DNA from 2 places in the Planococcus maritimus genome. Region 2 is predicted to be linked to the other one. Evidence: riboswitches for the same ligand, from Rfam matches in the RefSeq annotation. Region 2 holds a riboswitch; the other holds the start of a gene.

Region 1 (10,788 bases), 430 kb from region 2:
TCGACATATTTCGGAAAATGCTTTCTTTTACTTCATCACTGGCCGCTTTTAACGCAAAACTCAAGTCCAAGTCGCTCACTTCGCGAATGACCCGTTGAATCGAACGGACGTCCAATTTGACGATGTCTTCGAAAACAAACATAAGCTTCTTGATTTCAGCGACAAGGTCCGGGCTGCCGGTTTCGAGTTCGGACAAGATGGCTTTTTCGGTGCTTCGGTCCACTTGGTTAAGCACACGGACAATCGCTTCCACGCCGCCGGTTGCCGCATAATCTTGGGCACCGTTAACAGACGACAGTTTGCGTTCCAAAACTTGCTCGACTTGCTGGATGACATCAGGTGATGTGCTTTCCATCAAAGCGATGCGCTTCGCCACTTCCGCCCGCTGCTCGACAGGCAGCTGCGACAGGATTGCAGAAGATTGCTTCGGATCCAAATACGACAACACCAGCGCGATTGTCTGGGGTTGCTCGCTTTGCAGCACCGTCACAATACGCGCTGGGTCGAGGCGCCTTGCAAAATTGAACGGCTTGACTTGAAGACGATTCGACAGCCGGCCGATTGTATCGATGGCCTTTTCTTTGCCGAGCGCTTTTTCAAGCACTTCCCGCGCATAGCTGAGCCCGCCTTCGTTCATATAATCCTGGGCCAGCACCATTTCATAAAATTCGTTGATGACTCGTTCCGATTGGCTATTTTTCAATTGGCGCACATTGGAAATTTCCATCGTCAATTGATCGATTTCCTTTTCAGACAGGCGCTTGAACACTTCGACTGACACATCCGGCCCCATGCCCACAAGCAATACGGCCACTTTTTGGATGCCCGTCAATTCTTTTATCCGTTCTACCATTCAGTTCTCTCCTAATCATCCGCCATCCACGAGCGCAGTAAATTCGTAAAGTCGTCCGGGCGTCCCTTGGCAAGCTTCTCGATCGTTTTGCGTTTCGGATTCGTTCGATTATTAAACTCGGACAAATCCACTTCGCCTTCTTGCGTGCTTGCTGCTGGTTGCATTTTTGCTGCCGCTCGCTCGAAATAATCCATTTCCAGTTCGGCTTCCAATTCTGCTTGTTGCTTTTTGCGTCTTTTCACGACGAACAAGATAATGCCCGTCAACAATAGGATGCCAACACCTGCTGCCACATACCATAGAAGCGGGATGCCTGTCCAAAGGGTCACGACCGGCTCTTCTTCAGCCATTTCGGGACGTCCTTGGAATTCCGTCGCAAAGATCGAAATCCGGTCATCGAGTTCTGCTGGAGTCGGCTGGAATTCGTTCATGCTGAGCGAGGCGCTCACAGTGTTTGCTAATAAGGTACGGATATCCGTCATATTCTGTTCGGTTAATGTTGCCGGATTATCCGGCACTGGCGGTTCGACGCCGACATTGATCGTAATGTCGTCAATGACATAAGGACTCATTTCGATCTGTCGACTGATCCGATTGACTTCGCGGTTGATGCGCTCTTCAGTACGTTCAGATTCACTTGTGCCGCTGCCATCTGCTGATGGGTAGTTGGCAATATCCGTCTCGCCGGTACCAGCATCGTCTGCTAAGGCTTGGCCTTCGCTTGCATACGTTTCGACGATTCGTTCGACACTGATGTCGATGCCTTCGCCGGTTTCGAGATCGACCGGTTCCACCAATTGCTCTTCGCGTTTTTCTTTCGTGAAGTCAATATTCGCCATAACGGACACGACGACTTTGTCTTGCCCGAGCAATAGCCCAAGCATTTGCTGCAATTCACGCTGAATATCTTGTTCGATGCCTTGTTGGATTTCACGATTTTGCTGATACATCGTTAAATTGGTATCCGGTGCTCCTGTATCCTGCAATTCAAACACTTGGCCATTTTGGTCCATGATGACGATTTGCTCCATCGGCAAATTCGGCACCGATTTGCTGACCAAATGGTACAAGCCATTAATTTGCTTCTGGTCTAGATTTAACGTGCCGTCGCCTTTGACGACAATCGACGCCGTCGACACTTGCTCTTCATCGGTCAACCAGACGTTTTCTTTTGGCAAGGTAATCATGACATTGGCATCTGTCACACCGGCAATTTGCTTGACCAAATACGCTAATTCATTTTGCATGGCATCGCGTTCGACGACATCAAAATGGCGGTCAGTCATCCCGAGGCCCATGTTTTCACTGAAGATGCCGTACGTGACATTGCCATTTTTCGGCAAGCCTTCAGCCGCTAAGCTGACTTTCAACCCAGCCACTTGTTCGTCTGGAACAGAAATCGTCGACCCGTCTGTCGATACTTCGACCGGTATGCCTTGGCTCTCGATGGCCGCTTTGATTTCGCCCGCTTCTGCCGGATCCAAATTGGCATAAAGCGGCGACATATTCGATTGGCTATTGAAGAAAACAAAAAGCCCTAGAGCAAGTAAAGTGATGAAAAAGGACGCGGCCATTAGCCATTTGGTCGCTTTCGATAAACTGCCCCAGGAGTCTTTTGTTTTGGTTTTATAAGTTTCGAACTTTTCTTTCATTGACCGCACACCTTAATCTTTTTCATACTTGCATTCTCATGACTTCTTGATACGCTTCTACCACTTTATTGCGCACTTGCATCGTCATCTGCAGGGATAAACTTGCTTTTTGCGAAGCGATCATCACTTCGTGGACATCTTGTACTTCGCCCGTCAGCAATTGGTCGGTCTTTTTATCGGATACATTTTGCGCATTGCTCACTTCTTTTAATGCATTTTTAAAGACATCGCCGAAGCCTGTCGCTTGCGGTTCTGGCTGTAATTTTTCCATGAATTGATTTTGCAGAAACGGCGTCTGCAGCTGTCCAATTTTCTCCATGCTGCCCCTCCTAAACTAAACTTCGTTATTTCCCGATTTCGAGTGCTTTCATGAACATGCTTTTCGACGCGTTCATCGCCGTCACGTTCGCTTCATACGAACGGGTGGCAGACATCAAATCGACCATTTCTTGAATGGGATCGACGTTCGATGTCCGGACATACCCTTCAGCATCCGCATCCGGGTGATCCGGATTATAAGTCACTGGAAAAGGTGTCTGGTCTTCACGAATCGCGCTCGCTTTAACCCCGCCACCAGCAGCGGTTTGCCCCATGGCAGAACTCAAATGTTTGGCAAAAGGCGAAGCATCAGCCGTCGACAACTCAACTGTTTTGCGGCGATAAGGCACCCATTCCCCGTCCACTAACTCGGCACGGTTCGTATTGGCATTTGCGATATTTGAAGAGACGACATCCATTCGCAAGCGGTTAGCCGTAAGCCCCGTTGCGCTAATATTCAGACCGTTAAATAAAGACATTCCCCTTATCTCCCTCCGTTGATGACCGAACTCAGGCTACTGAATTTGCCATTGATCCGCTCGGTAACGGCGTTGTACCATAATTGGTTTTTCGCCAGTTCCGCCATTTCAAAATCCATATCTACGTTATTGCCATTTGGCGTCATTGTCGTATTGTGATTGACCGTCACCGGCGAAGCTCCCCGCCCACTTTGAAACTCCATGTGTTGCGCATTCGTTCGGTAACTTTGCATACGCGAAGCGCTTGCCTGTTCCATCACTTGCTGAAAGTTCACTTGCTTGCTTTTGTAATTGGCCGTATCGACATTGGCGATATTATCGGCATGGACACGCTGTTTCAATGTCGATGTCGACAAAGCCTGCTCCATTTTTTGAATGCTTGATGGAAATAAATTCATCGCTTAACCCCCTATTTGTGAATTTGCCCAAATAAAAAACCCACTGAAAAACAGGCGGATTTGAGTCAAATCTACCATCTTTCGGCAGCCCGGCGGTCATGTGTCTGGGACAGTTAGATCCGTAGCTTTGCGTCCTTTACTTTCGTATAAGTTTGCTATTTTCGTCATGATATGGGTATATTTTTCTGTAAACTCGTCTTTTAGAATCATTTTGAATGACTATTACTCCGGTATAGTATCATGCTTTATTTATTTTGGCTATTTTATTTTGTAAAAAAATTCTACTATTTTTTCCATTTAATCTGCAGTTTTCTGTTAAAATGAAAATACCAGATTAGGCTAATAGTTCTTTAGACTAGAAAAGGAAGGGTGACTAGGTAATATGTTCCGTGGATTGTATACGGCGACTTCAGGGATGATGTCGCAAAACAGATACCAACAAGTCTTAACCAATAATTTGGCGAATGCCAGCACTCCCGGCTTTAAAACAGACGATTCGGCAGTCCGATCATTTCCAGATCAATTGATCAAGGCGCAAAATGCCAACCAGCCGGCACCGATCGGCCACCTTTCCACCGGTGTTTATTTGCAAGAAGCGATTCCTTCGTTTCTTCAAGGCCCTATCCGGGAAACCGGCAATGCCACAGACTTCGCTTTGCTCGATGAAAAATTAGCAGCAGACCCGGAAACCGGCGAGCGCGGCCATTTATTGTTTGCCGTAGAAACGGCAGACGGCGATGTGCGCTATACGCGCAATGGCCAATTCACGGTAGACGCACAAGGTTTTCTTGCGACTAGCTTTGGCCAGCGAGTGCTCGGCGACAATCTTCAGCCGCTGCAAGTCGGCGATAGTGAATTTTCCGCAGACGATAGCGGCGCGATTACCCGTGAAGATGGGACCGTCGCCGGAAACTTGTGGATCGGTGTGACAGAAGATGCAGGCCAACTCGTCAAGCAAGGCCATAACTTGCTCGCTTGGGAAGGCGACCCTGATGATGCACCGGCACTCGCCGCTGACGGTGAGCGATACGCCCAGCAAGGCTTTATCGAACAGTCCAATGTCGACTTGACCCGCACCATGACCGACATGATGACCGCTTATCGCGGATTCGAATCCAACCAAAAAGTAATCCAGGCCTATGACCGCAGCATGGAAAAAGCGGTCAATGAAATCGGCCGGGTCTGATAAGGAGCAGCGTCCATGAACATTCAAATGAACACAGCGAGCAGCACGATGCGCGAACTGCAGAAAAAAATCGATTCCATCGCCAATAACGTCGCCAACGTCAATACGCATGGCTATAAAAAACAAGAAGCCAATTTTTCCGACGCCTTGTTGTACAGCGTGACGAAGCAAGCCGGAACGGCCAACGAAATCGGCCGCACCACGCCGAACGGACTGCGGATCGGCGGTGGCGCCTTGATATCCGAAGGCATTACCCGCCACTCGCAAGGCTCCTTGCAAGAAACCGGCCGTGAACTGGATTTTGCCCTTCAATCGCCAAACGCTTATTTCCGAATTGCCAATGGCGAGGAAAACTACTACACACGAAACGGTTCTTTTCAGGCCGAAGCGATTCCAGAAAGTGACCGGCTTGCGCTCACCACCGCTTCCGGTGATTCCGTGCTCGGTGCAGACGGCCTGCCAATTACGATCGGCGCCGGTTATAGCGAAATGTCCCTTGGCAACGACGGGCTCGTGACTGTTTCTTATGACAACCAGCCGCCTGAAACCTTTCAGCTCGGCACGGCAAAAATCATTCGCCCTGCCCTTCTTGAAAATGCCGGCGATAATCGCTATCGCTTGCCCGGCACACAAGCCGAACAAGCAGCTGCCGGCGTGGTCGAATTAATCGACATGCCGATGTCCCACCGGTTTTTGGAAACCTCGAATGTGGACATGGCCGCCGAAATGACCGAGTTGATCGCCACCCAGCGATTGTTTCAATCACAAGGGCGCGCCATTTCCTACGCTGACGATATGATGGGTCTTGTGAATACGATGAAATCCTAATATTGCCAAATTATTTTTTAGTAACATAATATTAAAAGCCGCACGCCAAGAGAAATCTCTCTTGGTGCGCGGCTTTTTTTCATATGGGCTGATTCGGAAAACTTCAATAAAAAAACAGCCAATCGCTTTTGATTAGCTGTTTACCGGAGAAAGTCCATCAAGTTTGTCTGCATGATCTTGGCCGAAGATGACAGGCTTGCTTGGTAAACACTTTCTTCACTTTTCAATTTGATTAGTATTTCAGCATAATCTACATCTTCTATAGAAGATAAGGCAGTTCCAAGTGATAGCTTGGCGTCCAACAGCCGGCTTTCGGTCGCTTCGACGCGGTTTTGACGCGCGCCGTTTTCAGCAGCCGAAGTCAATAAGCGCTCCATGGCCTTATCGATTTCATCCAGATTAACCGCTTCGCCAGCTTGTATGTTTTCAGCGAGTTTTCCAACGGCCCGGAATATATTCGTCGGATCGTCCCCGCTGCCGACAAGCGTTTGAGGCAAGATGCCGATTTCCAGCTGCAGCCCGACACCGATCTTCGCCGTTTTCAGCGTCCCGTTTGGCGGAGCTGCTTCAAACGAAACAGCATCCGGAAACGGCTTCACCGTGCCGTCGCCGCCACCGAATAAATACCGGCCGTCGACTTCGGCATTCGCGAATTCGCGCAATTGATCGTTCAATACCCCGACTTCCTTGAAGATCAATTCGCGGTCTTCCGGAGACAATGTCCCGCTGCCGCCTTGCACGCCGAGTTCCCGGATGCGCTGTGTGACATCGACCATCGCTTGAATCGAGCGGTCATTTTCATCGAGCCACAAATTGGCATCGCCGATATTGCGCTCGTATTGTTCGTTTGCTGACATGACGCTGTTCAAACTCATCGCTTTCGCTACCGCTTGCGGATTGTCGGACGGCTTATGCAGCAATTTGCCGCTGGATGCCTGCATACTGGTGTTTTCAAAACGCCCAAGATTTTGCTGCATATGGCGCAGGGAATTTTGGTGCATCATTTGCTGGGTTACTCTCATTGGGCCGTCCTCCGTTTTTTGGGTTTAGCGTGCAGCCATCCGGTTGATGATCGTATCGAGCATTTCATCGGTCGTTGATACTAAGCGGGCTGCGGCATTATAAGCGTGCTGGAATTTCACCAAGTTCGACATTTCTTCATCCAGCGAAACGCCGGCGACCGCTTGGCGGCGGTTGTCTGTCGAGACGATCAATTGCTCTTGCGAAGAAACTGCATAGCCGGCGGTCTGCCCTTCCGCCCCGAGGCCGCTGACGATAGCACGGAAATCGGCTTGCACGTTTTTCACGCCTTCATCTAATCCTTTTGGCAATTCGAGCTGCGCATCTTTTGCAACGCTCAATTCACCTGCTGGTGAAGCCGTTTCAAAAACATTGCCATTCGCTTGAGCGAATTCTGTCACTGCCGTGTTGATCTTTTGTTGATAATTTTCGACTGTCGTTAAGGATTGTCCGAGACCACCGAGCTTGCCGCCTGCTGCCTCGAGATCGACCGGTTCGCCCGATTTTACCGGCTGGTTGTTCGAAGCTAAGGCCAGTGCATAACTGCCATCCGATTTTTCCGTCACTTTGATGTCCATCAGCTGAGACAGTTCATCGACCGCCGCATCGCGTGCATCGCGCAAATCGTTTGCCTGGGCTCCGTTCTGGGAAATGTGTTTGTTCAGCTCTTCAATGCGCGAGATCAATGTTTGCGCTTCTGTCTGTGCCGCTGCCGTGCGTTCCGTCAATTCCACTTTCAAATCGCCCATCGAGCGGTCGATCGTTTTTGCCACGTCCGCAAAAGCTTGCGCCCGTTCTTTGACGACTGCTTGGACCGCCGCGTTCGACGGGTCGCTTTCCAAGTCTTGCCAAGCGCTCCATAAACGGCCCATCGACGCGTTCAACCCGTTTTCTCCCGGCTCGCCGAGAATCGTTTCCACATTTCCGAGCGCTTCACTTTTCGTTTGCCACTCGGCAAGTTCTGCTGTATGCCCGCGGTATTGCTGGTCGAGAAAGCGGTCGCGCACGCGCATGACCGAATCGACCGTCACGCCGGTGCCAAGCTGTCCTTTGCCTTGGCTCGTCCAAACTTCCAAAGAAGCAGCGGAACTCGTGTTCACTTGTTGGCGCGAATAGCCTTTCGTATTGGCGTTTGCGATATTATGGCCTGTGGTCGAAAGGCTCGCCTGGCCGGCGGATAAGCCGCGGCGGCCGGTTTCCAAAGTGTGAAAAGTTGACACGTGATCCCCTGCTTTCCCTGGGGGCTTTATGCTTTGGTATCGAAAAAGCCCCGATTGGTTGACTGTTTAGGTGCTGCGCCGGATTTCGGCGGGTAATTATATGGCTGTTTTACCGGCGTCGTGATATGGCCGATCATGCCTTGGATAAAATCCACGGAATCTTGTACCAGTTTCTCGTTTTGGCGGTTTTTGGCCTGCAGCTCCAAAAGCAATTGCTTCAATAACGTCAATTGCTCCTGCAGCGCCCGTTTCGCTGTTTCGTCCGGCATCTGTTCGGTAAACTCGCTGAAGCTGAGTCCCGGATGCTCTTCAAGCACGTCCATCACCAGGCGTTCGCGCTCGTCTTCGAGCTGGCCGAGCCTGCGGATAAGCCGCGTCTCTTCTTTAACCAGTTCGGTCAGTTCGTCTATTTTATGCTCGATCAGCACTGTCTGTTTGCGTTCCGCGTAGCGGATCAATTGCTGCTGTATGGTGATCAGCTCATCAAGTGTCGCGGTCATCATTTTCAACACCGGAGTTCCCTCTTTTCCGACCCGCTCAACTGTCATTTATCGAACCAGTACTGATGGATTTTTTCGGCTACCTTGTCAGAATCGACTTGGTATTCACCGGAAGCCACCTGTGCTTTGAGCAGCTGTATTTTTTCTTGACGGGCGATATCCGCTTCCGTATTCTTCTCGAACATCGCCTTCGCCTCACTTGAGATCTGCAATTGGTCTTCCTGTTGAAGCGGGCGCGCTTTTTGGGCCGGCGTCACCTGCATTTGCTTTTGGTAAGATTGAATAAAGGAAGAACTATTCGTTTTATCAATATTCATTCCTTCACCACCTCTTAAAGTTATTTCTTCATTTTCCAGCGTGCTTGTGTGCTGTTTGCCCATTCGTCATCTTCCGCCAGTATCTCGTTAGCGCTCCGGAGGAAATCGAGACGGCAATCCTCACACAGCATATGCCGGTGAATTATTGTTTTGCAATGGCTGCACGGATAACCGAGATTCGGGTAGTCGCCCGTCAAAATCCGGCCTTCCCGAAGGAATTCGGAAATCTTATGGACCGAGACGCCCGTGAACAAATGAACGTCTTCAAGCGACGCGTTGCGGTGCTCGTGTTCTTGTAAAAACAGGTAAACTCTTTTGAATGCCTTTTCGTTTTCTTGGTGGCATTTCAAGCAGCAAGCGATTTGATCACGCAAAAACAGCGTTCCGCAGCTGGGGCAATTGTCCAGTTTCGGGGTTGTCAAATAGATCACCTAGTTTCTTCTATCAGTCAGTTCTATGTTGTCCAGGGCTCTTCGAATTACTATCTATACTACTAGTATCGGCCGTTTTTGAAAAATGTTTAGCGTTTCTTTAAAAAATATTATTGCACTTTGAATTGTGTGACGAGAACGCGTTCAACTTTGCCTTCGCCGACCAGGCTTTCAAGCTGCGCCACCATCTCATCTTGCAATAAAGTGATGCCTTCTGTTCCGACGAGCTGTTCTTTTTCCATGCCCGCCACAGTCGCAATGGCCGCCGCGCGCACTTCCGCGTGGCGTTTTTCCATTTCTTCTTTTACTTTTTTATCGCCTAGTAGAATATTGAACTGCACGACCGCATAAGACGCCGGCGTGGCGAGATTGGTCGTGATTTCTTCCGTGTCGATGCTCAGTTCCACCATTTCATCGGCAGTGAGCGGCGCATCGGCGTCCACTTCTTTATCCATTTGGAGGAAATAAAAGGCTCCACCTGCTCCAAGCAAGGCTGCAATTAATAAAACCAATAATACTTTTTTCATCATCCACCTCTTACTCTTCGGTTTCGGTCTGATAAGGAGAAATCAGCACTTCGACGCGGCGATTTTGTGCGCGCCCGTCTTTTGTATCGTTCGTGGCGATCGGCTGGTATTCGCTATAGCCAGTCGCACTGAATTTTCTCGGGTCCAAGTCGCCGTTTTCCAGCAAAATCTTCATGAAATTGATGGCGCGCGCCGAACTGAGTTCCCAGTTTGATGTAAACTCGCCGCCCGCTGCTGGCACATTGTCTGTATGGCCTTCGATATAGATCATGCGCGGCGGGTCGCTGACGAGCAAATCCGATAATTCGCTCGCAATGGTGCGCGCCTGTTCGTCGATATCGGCACTTCCTGATTCATACAAGACGCCTTCATTGATTGTCAGCATCAAGCCTTTATCGGTCAATTCTGTTTCCAGCTTCGGCGATAAGCCTTTTTCGTCGATATACGATTCAATTTTCTCCTGGAACTCTCCCAGCTCCTGGCGGTCGCGCACCGCTTCTACTTCTTCCATCATCTTCTCGGTCACGCCTTCTTCCGGAATGATCGCAAAAGGTGAAGTGTCGGTCTCGAGTTCTACCGGCGCGGATTGGTCGAGCAGGCCAGTGCCTCCCTGCAGTTCCACATTGAACGATTCGGAAATCGCCTTGAATTTCTTAGCGTCGACATTGCTTGCCGCAAACAGCACGATAAACAAGGCCAATAACAGCGTCAAAATATCGGCATACGGAATGAGCCAGGATTCGTCGACATGTTCTTCATGCTTTTTTTTACGCTTCAACTTCAACACCACTCTTAGTTTCGTCTTCTAGCACACGGTCTTTGGCCGGCAGATACGTCAAGAGTTTTTCTTCTACGGTTCGTGCAGGCAAGCCTTCTTGTACCGCAAGCAAGCCTTCAAGCATGATTTGCTTCACGCGCGCTTCCTTTTCAGATTTGCGCTTGAGCTTATTGGCGAATGGGTGCCACAGGACGTATCCTGTAAAAATCCCGAACAGCGTCGCAATAAACGCCGCGGAAATCGATTTCCCGAGCAATGCCACATCGTCCAAATGGCCGAGT
Region 2 (10,788 bases):
AAGAAACAGCATAATCCCCGCCATGCCGATATAAGATATAGCCGCATGCTTTAGCGCGGGACTGGCACTTGCATCAAGGGCAGCATCCAATTCATCCAGTTTCGTCAATTCGTCCAGCCGCTTAAAGACATCGATGTACAAGCGGGCCGGCGCTTCAGGAAATTTGGCCAATGCCGCAATCGCAACAGGTTCGTTCAATGAAGCGAGTGTTCGGATGAGCTGTTGGGTCTCTTGATCCAACTTAGAGTGTTTGTGAAGCTTTTCCTTGAGCTGCGGAATCAACGACGCCATCCGGAAGTCTTCGATAAAATACAAAGTGTTCATGCGCATCGCCCAGTTTCTTTGCTTCAATAGTTTAGCATAGCGTTGTGCGAGGTATTGTTCTGCCAAAGCGGTAATCTCATCCGAAGTAGGACCTGTTTTTGTCACTGCTACGTAATGGTTCAGCAAACGTTCAAGAACGGTTTGTTTATCGGGTGAGGCATCCAACTGTTGAAGGAAGCGGCGATCGCCTTGATCTATCATATAAGAGCTGAATGCATCTGTTAGGTCGTCATATTGCCGATCAACGGAAGATTCTTTCCGGTTCGTCCGCTGTTTTCGCCAAGCCAAAATTCCAAGCAAAACCAATTGGCCAATAAACAGTGAGAGACTGAGCATCCAGAAGAAAAATAGGTTCACTCGAACATCCTCTTCGTGAGCCGTTGAACGCGCGCCACTACTTCCTGTGCATAAAATGGTTTGACGATGTAATCATCCGCGCCGCTCTTCAGCGCCAAGATGATATCGGATTCATTGGTTCTCGACGTCAGCATGGAAATGACGATGTTATCGTGAGGATACTGAGTACGGATGTGGCTTAACACTTCCAAGCCGTCCATTTTTGGCATAACGCCATCCAATAAAATCATATAACTTTCCTCTGCGCGGTACCAATCGGATTCGACTAAGGCTAAGCCGTCCGCAAATTCTTCGATATGGATGTCAAACTCATCTGCTTTCCAGTTGGAAAAATGTTTTGAAACCAATTTCCGGACAAGAGAATCGTCATCCACAATAAGGATATTGAGCTTTCTCCGCACCTCTTTTTGCGCTGACTCATAAATCTTGGTCTGGTTTCTGCCATTTCTTTTTGCTTGGTACAAGGCTTGGTCCGCTGTCGTGATCAAGGTCTCTTGTTTTAAGCGGTATTCACTGACTCCAGCAGAAAACGAAATGCGAAAAGGTTCATGATTACCAATCTTGAAGTCGGTTGAATTGACCGCCTCGCGGATTCGTTCCACCACGGAAGCAGCAGATTGAGCTTTCGTTTCCGGAAGAATTAGCGCGAATTCTTCACCGCCGTATCGGAAGAAATAATCTGATTCCCGTTTTTTATCCAACAGGATGTCGCTGAATGTTTTCAACACTTCATCACCAGCGGGGTGGCCATAGTCATCGTTGACCTTTTTAAAATGGTCGAGGTCCAATAAGACCAGGGTAAAAGTTTTGCCGGTTCGTTCCGCTAGGTGGGTCATTTGCAGCAACACTTCATTGAAGCCTTTGCGGTTGCCGGCGCCCGTTAAGTCATCATAGCGAGTTCCTTGCAAGATAAGCTCCTGGCTATGTAGGCGGTTCATCATATAAGGAACGAAAAAGGCCATGTCTAATGGCTTCGCCAAAAAATCCGTAGCGCCGATTTGCATGGCACGAATCTGGTTATCCATCTGGTCATCCTCGCTGACAATGGCGATTGGGAGATGGCGGCTTCGCCCAGCTTCGTAAATACGGCTTACTAGGCCAAAGCCTTCAGCATCCGGAAAATGAAGGTCCAACAAGACCATTTGTGGATGTAGTGTGTAAAATAACTCCATTCCTTTTTGGCCATCCAAAGCGATGACAACCGGAATGCCTTGCTGTTCTAAGGTTTCTTTTACCTGAGCTGCGAATTCTGCATCGGGATCAATAATCAGCACAAGTGATTCGTCAACTGGGGGTGCAGGCTTTTGTGGAGGTTCCAAAATAGAGAGCTCTGCCGCTTTTTCGTTGTCTTCCACAGCAAAAAAGCTTCTCAACTGATCCATCATCGCTTGCAGAGACTCTATGGGCAACGAGTCGGTGCTGCTGTCTGAGTAAGCATCTAAATTTTTGCTGCAAAACTCGGACAAGTCCATGAGCCCGATCGTTCCTGCAGTGCCTTTCATCGTATGAAGAAAGCGGTAGATTTCTTTTTCTGGAACCATTTGAAGCGTTGTCCATTTTGCAAAATCGCGTTCCGTTCGATCTGCGAGTAAAGCTTTATAATCCGTCTGCGCCATTTTCTTCACCTTCTTCAAAAGAGTGTTTCTCAAGTTGATATTAGATTGATTTTCTGTGTGAATCTTCCAAATAAATACCATAATATTCAACTTTAAACTTGATAATAGATAATATTTTCCACTTATAGAATAACATCATTTTGTTTGTAAGTAAGGGTTTTTGTATTGAGAATTTCCTGTTTCCTGGATTTAACCAAACGGGTTTCACAATTTGCTCATAAAGGAGGAGACAAGAAAACACTTCCATTAGGTAATGGAAGTGTCAGGTATTCAAGGAGTCATAGTCATCCAACTGCCTACGTGGTGAATGGCCGTTCCTTCATATGCCGATGAGCTTGAGTAATGACTCGCCACTTTATCCAATTGCTGGTTCATATACGCTTCGCCTTCCTCAGCGAAAGTGATAACGCTACCTTCATCCGTTGTGCCTGTTTCTACCCCAACAACGATATGTTTGCCGTATCGCTCAGCCATGGCGATTTCATTTTTAACGATTTCGATAATCATCGGAGCGGAATCCCGGTAAGCCATTAGCGTGACTCCGTCTGTGTTCGCAATAACCCATTCAGCCAATAAGCCTTTGCCGAATGTGTTTTTATAAGGGATTTCGTCAAACCAAAAAGGCATATCGGCTTCAAGTGGCAAGTTCAACTGCGCAGAGCTCGTTGCGGCTCTTTGAAGAAGCGATTGGTAGGATTTTACGGTTGCTGCGCGGTTCGAATTCCACCCGCTATATAGATAAGGCTCAACATCCAAATGAATGCCATCAAAATGCGCCTGTTCCACCGATCCATTTTGGTAATTGCCCAGCCAGTTCATTAACTGGTTTTGATTGGTGAATCCTTTTGGCGCAACCCACGAAGGTGCTCCGTCGAGTGCAAATACAGCGATGCCACGTGAGTGCGCTTGTGTGACAAAACTGCGGTACGTATTTTTAGGAATGTCCCGGTCGATTTGGACATAGACTTTATTGACATTTTTATTTTCGAGAAAAGCCAGCGTAGCTGCTTCATCTTCCACAAACATCCATGGATTCCATAGCCAAGTAGCACGGGTATCAAGCGCATCACCGCTTGCTTGTACATTTTCTGCATGGCTGAACGCTGTCAGCATGAGAGACAGTGCGAACATCCATATCGCCGCTTTCTTCAACATATTCTTTTCCTCCATTCTGTTGGCCGAGGCCCGCAGAATGGGTGCCTGGCAACCTGACGACCGTGCACTGCTTTAACAGTGGGTAGGCTCATGGCTTTGCGTCCTTCCTTTTCAGGTAAGTTTGCCTTTATCAGTTTTTTCTTATTATAGATGGAATATGACTCATTAAGACAGTAACTATATACCTATAAAAGCCTTTACGAGACAATAAAAGAGAAATAGCAAGGCAGTTCTTCCAAATTTTATTTAAAAGCTGAATTTTTTGTGGAGCGTTCTTGGAAACTGCTATAGACTAACACTATATAACAATTTACTTGCCGGCCCAGCTGGCTAAACAGATCGGCACGATATCCCAAACGCTAGAAGGAGGATTCCGCATGATTAGTTCAAAATACTTGGATCTACTGGCAGAAAAATACGATAGCGAAGAAAAAGTGGCGACAGAGATTATCAACCTAGAAGCCATCTTGAATTTGCCAAAAGGGACGGAGCATTTCGTCAGTGACCTCCACGGTGAATATCAGGCGTTTCAGCATGTGTTGCGCAATGGATCGGGCAACGTCAAAGTGAAAATCAAGGACTTGTTCAAAGACGAGATGGGGGAAGAAGAGCTCAACGAATTCGCGACGCTTGTCTACTACCCAGAAGAAAAATTGAGCTTGATCAAAAGCCATTTCAGCAGCAAGAAAGAATTGAAAGAATGGTACATCGAAACGATCGAACGGCTGTTGAAGCTGGTGTCTTACGCATCGTCCAAATACACGCGTTCCAAACTGCGCAAAGCTTTGCCGAAACAGTTTGTGTATATCATCGAAGAGCTGCTATACAAAACCGACGAGTTCACGAATAAAAAAGATTATTACGCCAAAATGCTCGAACAAATCATTTCCCTCGGACAAGTGGACAAATTAATCGTCGGTCTTGCCTACACGATGCAGCGCCTGACTGTTGACCATTTGCACGTTGTCGGAGATATTTACGACCGGGGCCCCGATCCGCACAAGATTATGGACACGCTCATCGATTATCACTCCGTCGACATCCAATGGGGCAATCACGACGTGCTGTGGATTGGTGCTTATTCCGGCTCTAAAGTATGCCTCGCAAACATCATCCGCATTTGCGCGCGCTATAACAACTTAGACATCATTGAAGATGTCTATGGCATCAACTTGCGGCCATTGTTGAATTTGGCGGAGAAGTATTATGAAGACAATCCGGCTTTCCATCCAAAGCGAATTTCAGATGAACAATTAACAGAGCAGGAACAGCTGCAGATCACAAAAATTCACCAGGCCATCTCGATCATCCAGTTCAAATTGGAAAGCCCAATCATCAAACGGCGCTCCTGCTTCGCTATGGAAGACCGCTTGCTTTTGGAGAAAGTCGATTACGAGAAAAACGAGGCGACAATTCACGGGAAAACCTATGCGCTTGAAAATACGTGCTTTGCCACGATCGACCCGGAACATCCTGCTCGCTTGCTAGAAGAAGAGCAGCAAGTGATTGATAAACTGTTGTTCTCGATTCAGCATTCCGAGAAACTATCACGGCATATGAAGTTCCTCATGAAAAAAGGAAGATTGTATCTCCAATACAACGGCAATTTGCTGATTCATGGCTGCATCCCGCTCGAGGAGAACGGGGACATGAAGGAAATGAAAATTGAAGGAGAGGGCTACGCCGGACGGGAACTACTCGATGTCTTTGAAGAGTACACTCGTTACGCCTTTGCGCATCCCGAAGAGACCGACGATTTCGCGACCGACATGGTGTGGTACCAATGGACGGGTGAAAACTCTTCATTATTTGGCAAACGTGAAATGACGACATTCGAGCGTTATTTCATCGCAGACAAAGCCACGCATAAAGAGCGGAAAAATCCGTATTACCATTTGCGTGAAGACGAGGACATATGCCGCAAGATGCTGGCAGAATTTGATTTGAATCCAGAATATGGCCGCATCATCAACGGGCATACGCCAGTCAAAGAACGTGATGGCGAAGACCCAATCAAGGCGAACGGCAAAATGATCGTTATCGATGGCGGATTTTCAAAAGCTTATCAGTCGACCACGGGCATCGCCGGCTATACGCTGTTGTACAATTCCTACGGCATGCAGCTCGTTGCCCATCAGCGCTTTAACTCCAAGGAAGAAGTGTTGCAAAACGGAACCGATGTCTTGTCGATCAAGCGATTGGTCGACGAAGAACTCGAACGCAAAAAGGTGCGGGAGACGAATATTGGAGAAGAGCTTCTGCAGGAAATCGCCAATTTGAACAGCTTGAGAAAGCATCGTTATATGAACTAACAGCAGCTTTGAAAGAGCCCGAACTGAAATACAGTGCGGGCTCTTTCTTATGCAGAGAAATGCAATAGAAGCATAAATTCCGAGGGGGGGAATTCCAGTTAAATGGAATTTTAATTGTGGGAATTTTTGGCTATCTCTGATAGTCTAAAAAGGAAGAGATAAAACAGCATCAGAAAGTTATTGAAAATTGACTGGAGGGAGTCCATGCCAAGCTGCCAAAACTGCCAAAAGGAATGGGGCTGGAAGCAAACTGTCCGTAAGATGTTCACTTTGGATACGGGCATGATCTGCCCGCATTGCGGGAAAAAGCAATTTCTGACTACCGAATCGAAAAAAAGAGCCGGCCTGTTAAATTTTCTAACACCGTTAGTGATGCTTTTCGGGGTGTTATTTGATCTGCCCTTAAGCATTATACTGACACTGATTGTCACCAGTGGGATCGTCGTCTTCGCCGTCTATCCATTCTTAGTTGAATTTACTGATGAAGAACAAGCGCTTTGGTGAAGAAATAAATAATTTATAGAAAAGAGGAAAAATCAATCTTTTATCCATTCAGCTTTTACATCGCTATCCTGATCGCCATCTTGTACTGTGCAAGTTTGTGGATGCTGCGAAACTTGGGGAAATTCAGGATTCCACTATTCATCTATGGCGTCGTGGTTCAATTGTCGTTTCTGGCATTCTTCTTTGGGATGAGCCGCTACTTCAGGACCAGCGAAAGTGTGAACCGGGATTATTACGGTGTCTTCGTGAATGGCCTTGTCATTTTCTATCTGTTGATGGTCGTTCCATTTGTTCTTGCGTTATGGGTACAGGTTTATAAAGGGATATGGAATTTGCAAGTCGGACAAGTTTCCAAAGTCATCATGATGGTTTTATTTATTTTAACGACTTTGGTAGTCGCATTCGTCGGTTTTTATGCACATATTTTATTCTATTATGGATTTGCGCCGTGACGGTCAATGGTGGACTGTTGCATGGAATGATCCACTCAAATCGTATGTTTTGCGATGTGGCTAACCAATATTTAATAAAAAAAGCGCGAGGCACCGGTTGATTCGGTGCCCCGCGCTTTTTGAATATCAACTTAAGCGGTCGTCATGCCGCCGGTGATGCTGTAAATTTGTCCTGTAACATAGCTGGATTCAATAGAAGCCAAGAAGACATAGACAGAGGCGAGTTCTGCCGGCTGTCCAGCGCGGCCGATTGGCGTCTCAGGCGTGCCTTTGCCGAATTCAGGAATGTTTTCTTGCGGCTGTCCGCCGGAGATTTGAAGCGCTGTCCAAATCGGGCCTGGGGCGATCGAGTTGACGCGGATGCCTTTGTCTGCCACTTGCTTGGCTAAGGATTTTGTGAAGCCGATGATGGCAAATTTCGTTGCTGAATAATCTAGCAGCATCGGGCTCGGGTCAAAGCCTTCTACCGAGCTCGTCGTGATGATCGACGCACCTTCTGGAAGATGTGGAAGCGCCGCTTTCACGGTCCAATACATCGAGTAGACGTTAACTTGGAAGGTTTTTTCGAGCTGTTCAGTCGGCAGGTCGGCAATGTCTTTGACGGCTTGTTGTTGTCCGGCAACGAGTGCCAGAATGTCTAAGCCGCCAAGTTCAGTGTTCGCTTTTTCGACCATTTCTTTATTGAATGCCTCGTCGCTCAAGTCGCCGGGGATCAACACAGCTTTTCGGCCTTCCGCTTCGATCAATTGTTTCACTTCGTCTGCATCAGATTGCTCAGCCGGTAAGTAATTGATCGCCACGTCTGCGCCTTCTCTGGCGTACGCGATGGCTGCGGCACGGCCAATTCCGGAATCACCGCCCGTCACCAATGCTTTACGGCCCTCAAGCTTTCCCGAGCCTTTGTAGGTTTTTTCACCACAGTCTGGTACAGGGGTCATTTGGTTTTGTACACCAGGCGCTTCCTGGTATTGTTTCGGAAAATCATCGGTTGTATATTGTGTTCTAGGGTTTTGGATATTCGCCATTTATAATCTCTCCTTAGTTTGCGCATCGTTAGTTTCTCCCTTTATCTACCACCTCCATTCAAGATAAAACCTCTCGTGCATTGTAAATGAGAGAACTGGTTGGTTAAATATAGTGATTTTGGGGTGGAAGCATGAAATAGCACCTCCATTTATGTTATAAAGAAACAGGTAAATACAGATAGGCTGCGCTACTTGGTTGTTATTGAAGGCAGCCAATGAATGTGAAAGGAATGATTGTTTGTTGGATTTTATTGATATTGATTGGGGACAACTATTAGTTGCTGCGGGGATCATTGCCGCTCAAGTGATCGGAATCTTGATCGCATTCGTTATCGTCCGGGCGATCGGAAAAAAATTGATCAACCGCTCGTTTGACCGGTTGACGAAAAAAGGCGATATTACCAATGGCCGTGCATTAACGTTACGTGCGCTGGCAGATAACGTCTTCTCGTATGTTTTGATTTTTATTTTAGTTGCAACTTTGTTCGGCTTGTTCGGGCTTTCTGTTGCAAGTCTCATCGCCGGTGCGGGGATCGTCGGTCTGGCAATCGGGTTTGGTGCCCAAGGCCTCGTCAGCGATGTTGTCACCGGGTTCTTCCTGTTGTTGGAGAAACAGATTGACGTCAACGATTACGTAACGGTCGGCGCTATTGATGGCGTGGTTGAATCAGTAGGGCTTCGCACAACGCAAATCCGCAGCTTTGATGGCACTTTGAACTTTATCCCTAACCGTGACATTACGACCGTCAGCAACCATTCACGCGGGAATATGCGTGCACTCGTAGATATTGGTGTGTCGTACGATGAAAACATCGATGAAGCGATGACCGTTCTGAAAACGGTTTGCGCAAAAATGACGAAAGATAATCCGGCTATTGTGGAAGGCCCGGATGTCATCGGCGTGCAGGCTTTTGGAGAGTCGGATGTGACCTTGCGCATCATTGCTAAAGCGCAAAGCGGCGAACAATGGGGCGTCGAGCGCGAACTGCGCAAAGCCATTAAAGAAGCCTTCGACGCGAATGGCATCGAAATTCCGTTCCCACATCAAGTAACGATTCATAAAGGCTTGGAGAATCCCGTCCAGTCTTAAGAAATACAGGATCAGCGCCGTATGAACGGTAGCTGATCCTGTTATTTTTTATCTTTTATTCATTATATTAATATTATCTCGAATATAGGGTTTCAACTCTCTCCTTATGGGTATTTTGAATAAGAAGAGAGAGGTGCTAAATGACTACGGATGGGAAATTGCTGGAAAGACTGAAGTTTAGTGACAAAGCCGCCTTGGAAGTGATATACGATGAATACTATCTATTGTTATGGAAAGTCAGCTACCGGAAATTCAATGACCAAGCGGTTTGTGAACGTGTCCTAACAGAAGTTTTTCAGCAGTTATGGAAACATCCGCAGCAGTTTAGCGGAAACAAACGGCTGATGTTTTATTTGATCGAATGTTTGAACGACAAAATAGCTCGTATGAAGAGATGATAGAAATTTCCATGGCAAAGCGAAAAGTCATGCAGTGAATGACTTGCTAGCATTGAGTGGGACAGGAAAAAGGTGTTGGTATTGCACGCGAACGTTTTTGCCTGAATAGTATATTGATCATTGTTACAAGACGCTGTTTCCCTTTATTTTGAGTGAGGGGAAAGAGTGTTTTTTTCATGGCAGCTGATAAATCGAACGAAAAACCTCATATTGTTAATATTGACAATAGTACGCAACAGATGTAGATTTTAGTCAATTGAACATAACGATGGAGAAGCTTTCAAAAGGAATGGAATCGGCGGTATTTCTTAGGCCGGATTTTATGAAAATGGAAATGAGGAACTAACGTGAAGAAACAATTTATCGTAATCGGCCTTGGCAGGTTCGGCAGCAGCATTTGCAAAGAGCTGTTTAAGCTGGGCCACGATGTCTTGGCCATCGATTCTTCCCCAGAGCGAGTGGACATGATGCGCAACTTTTCCTCGCATGCAGCAGTTGCGAATGCGACAGACGAAGCGAGCATGAGGGAACTGGGCGTCCGAAATTTTGAACATGCGGTCGTAGCGATCGGCGAGAACATGCAGACGAGTGTGTTATGCACCTTAATGCTTAAGGAAATTGGCATTCCGCTTGTGTGGGTTAAAGCGAAAAATCTGCAACACCAGATGATTCTCGAAAAAGTCGGAGCGGACCGCGTCATTCAACCGGAAAAAGAGATGGGCATCCGCATCGCTCATCATATGGATTCGGAAAAAGTCGTAGATTATATCGATTTATCGGAAGACTACAGCATCGTGGAATTGGTAGCTTCTGAAAAACTGATGAACCAAAGTTTGCTAGAGCTAAACATTCGGGCAAGATACCAATGCACGATTTTGGCCATCAAGCGCGGAGACGAAGTGAACGTTGCACCGATGCCGGATGATCAGGTACAGCTGGATGATGTGCTCGTCGCCATGGGCCATCGTAATGACTTAAAACGCTTTGAAGCAAAAGGGATTTAATGAGCACGATAGCAGGTGAAAGAGAGGGACGGGCTTCAGACCAGTCGCTCTTTTTTTTGGCGAATATTACTGGTTTTCTTCATAAGACAGAGTGAGGACAATTGATTTTACGAGTGCCAGATGGAAGGGATTACAGAAATAGGATATGATTTCATTCCCCAAATGGTAGAATTTAGATACAAAATAAGAGATTGTTGAAAGGGTGGTAAGGTGACGGGGAAGGCATTCACGGTTTTTTTAGTAATTTTGTTACTAGCACTGTCAGGTTGTTCAATAGTTGAAACAAATCAAAAGACGGGAGTTTTAGAAAAAACTTCTTCACATGAAAAATTACCAGACACCTTTTCTAACGGAAAAACTAAACTTTCTGTGCAAAGTGATAAAAACACCTATACTTTTCCTGTGGATGAGCTTGTTTTACTTATTTCCAACTCAGGCGCTAACCCTGTTGAATTTGGTGAGTATCGGGTGCTGGAGAAGTTTCAAGAAGGCGTATGGTATGAAATTCCTTACAAAGAAAACTTTGCTTTCACAGATATTGGCCTGGGATT

What was found. Region 2 has a riboswitch for cyclic di-GMP ahead of BBI11_RS15200 (amidase). Riboswitches for the same ligand answer to the same signal wherever they lie in the genome.
Region 1: linked by a shared signal. The riboswitch ahead of flgB (flagellar basal body rod protein FlgB) and the one ahead of BBI11_RS15200 (amidase) in region 2 are both predicted to bind cyclic di-GMP.

Annotation. Positions count from the first base shown of each region.
Region 1 covers NZ_CP016538.2:207,847-218,634, reverse strand. Annotated here, with positions in the region: gene fliG (flagellar motor switch protein FliG) at 1-853, opposite strand, end outside; gene fliF (flagellar basal-body MS-ring/collar protein FliF) at 865-2,505, opposite strand; gene fliE (flagellar hook-basal body complex protein FliE) at 2,528-2,824, opposite strand; gene flgC (flagellar basal body rod protein FlgC) at 2,850-3,302, opposite strand; gene flgB (flagellar basal body rod protein FlgB) at 3,308-3,700, opposite strand; cyclic di-GMP riboswitch class I at 3,781-3,867, opposite strand; gene BBI11_RS01175 (flagellar hook-basal body protein) at 4,083-4,886, shown strand; gene BBI11_RS01170 (flagellar hook-basal body protein) at 4,902-5,714, shown strand; gene flgL (flagellar hook-associated protein FlgL) at 5,855-6,736, opposite strand; gene flgK (flagellar hook-associated protein FlgK) at 6,761-7,954, opposite strand; gene BBI11_RS01155 (flagellar protein FlgN) at 7,981-8,502, opposite strand; gene flgM (flagellar biosynthesis anti-sigma factor FlgM) at 8,499-8,771, opposite strand; gene BBI11_RS01145 (hypothetical protein) at 8,792-9,202, opposite strand; gene BBI11_RS01140 (flagellar basal body-associated FliL family protein) at 9,313-9,732, opposite strand; gene motB (flagellar motor protein MotB) at 9,740-10,507, opposite strand; gene motA (flagellar motor stator protein MotA) at 10,497-10,788, opposite strand, start outside.
Region 2 covers NZ_CP016538.2:3,056,729-3,067,516, reverse strand. Annotated here, with positions in the region: gene BBI11_RS15210 (HEAT repeat domain-containing protein) at 1-681, opposite strand, end outside; gene BBI11_RS15205 (diguanylate cyclase) at 678-2,297, opposite strand; gene BBI11_RS15200 (amidase) at 2,568-3,452, opposite strand; cyclic di-GMP riboswitch class I at 3,497-3,588, opposite strand; gene BBI11_RS15195 (fructose-bisphosphatase class III) at 3,833-5,764, shown strand; gene BBI11_RS15190 (TIGR04104 family putative zinc finger protein) at 5,969-6,268, shown strand; gene BBI11_RS15185 (hypothetical protein) at 6,382-6,720, shown strand; gene BBI11_RS15180 (SDR family oxidoreductase) at 6,852-7,745, opposite strand; gene BBI11_RS15175 (mechanosensitive ion channel family protein) at 7,984-8,835, shown strand; gene BBI11_RS15170 (RNA polymerase sigma factor) at 8,976-9,233, shown strand; gene BBI11_RS15165 (potassium channel family protein) at 9,581-10,237, shown strand; gene BBI11_RS15160 (immunoglobulin-like domain-containing protein) at 10,484-10,788, shown strand, end outside.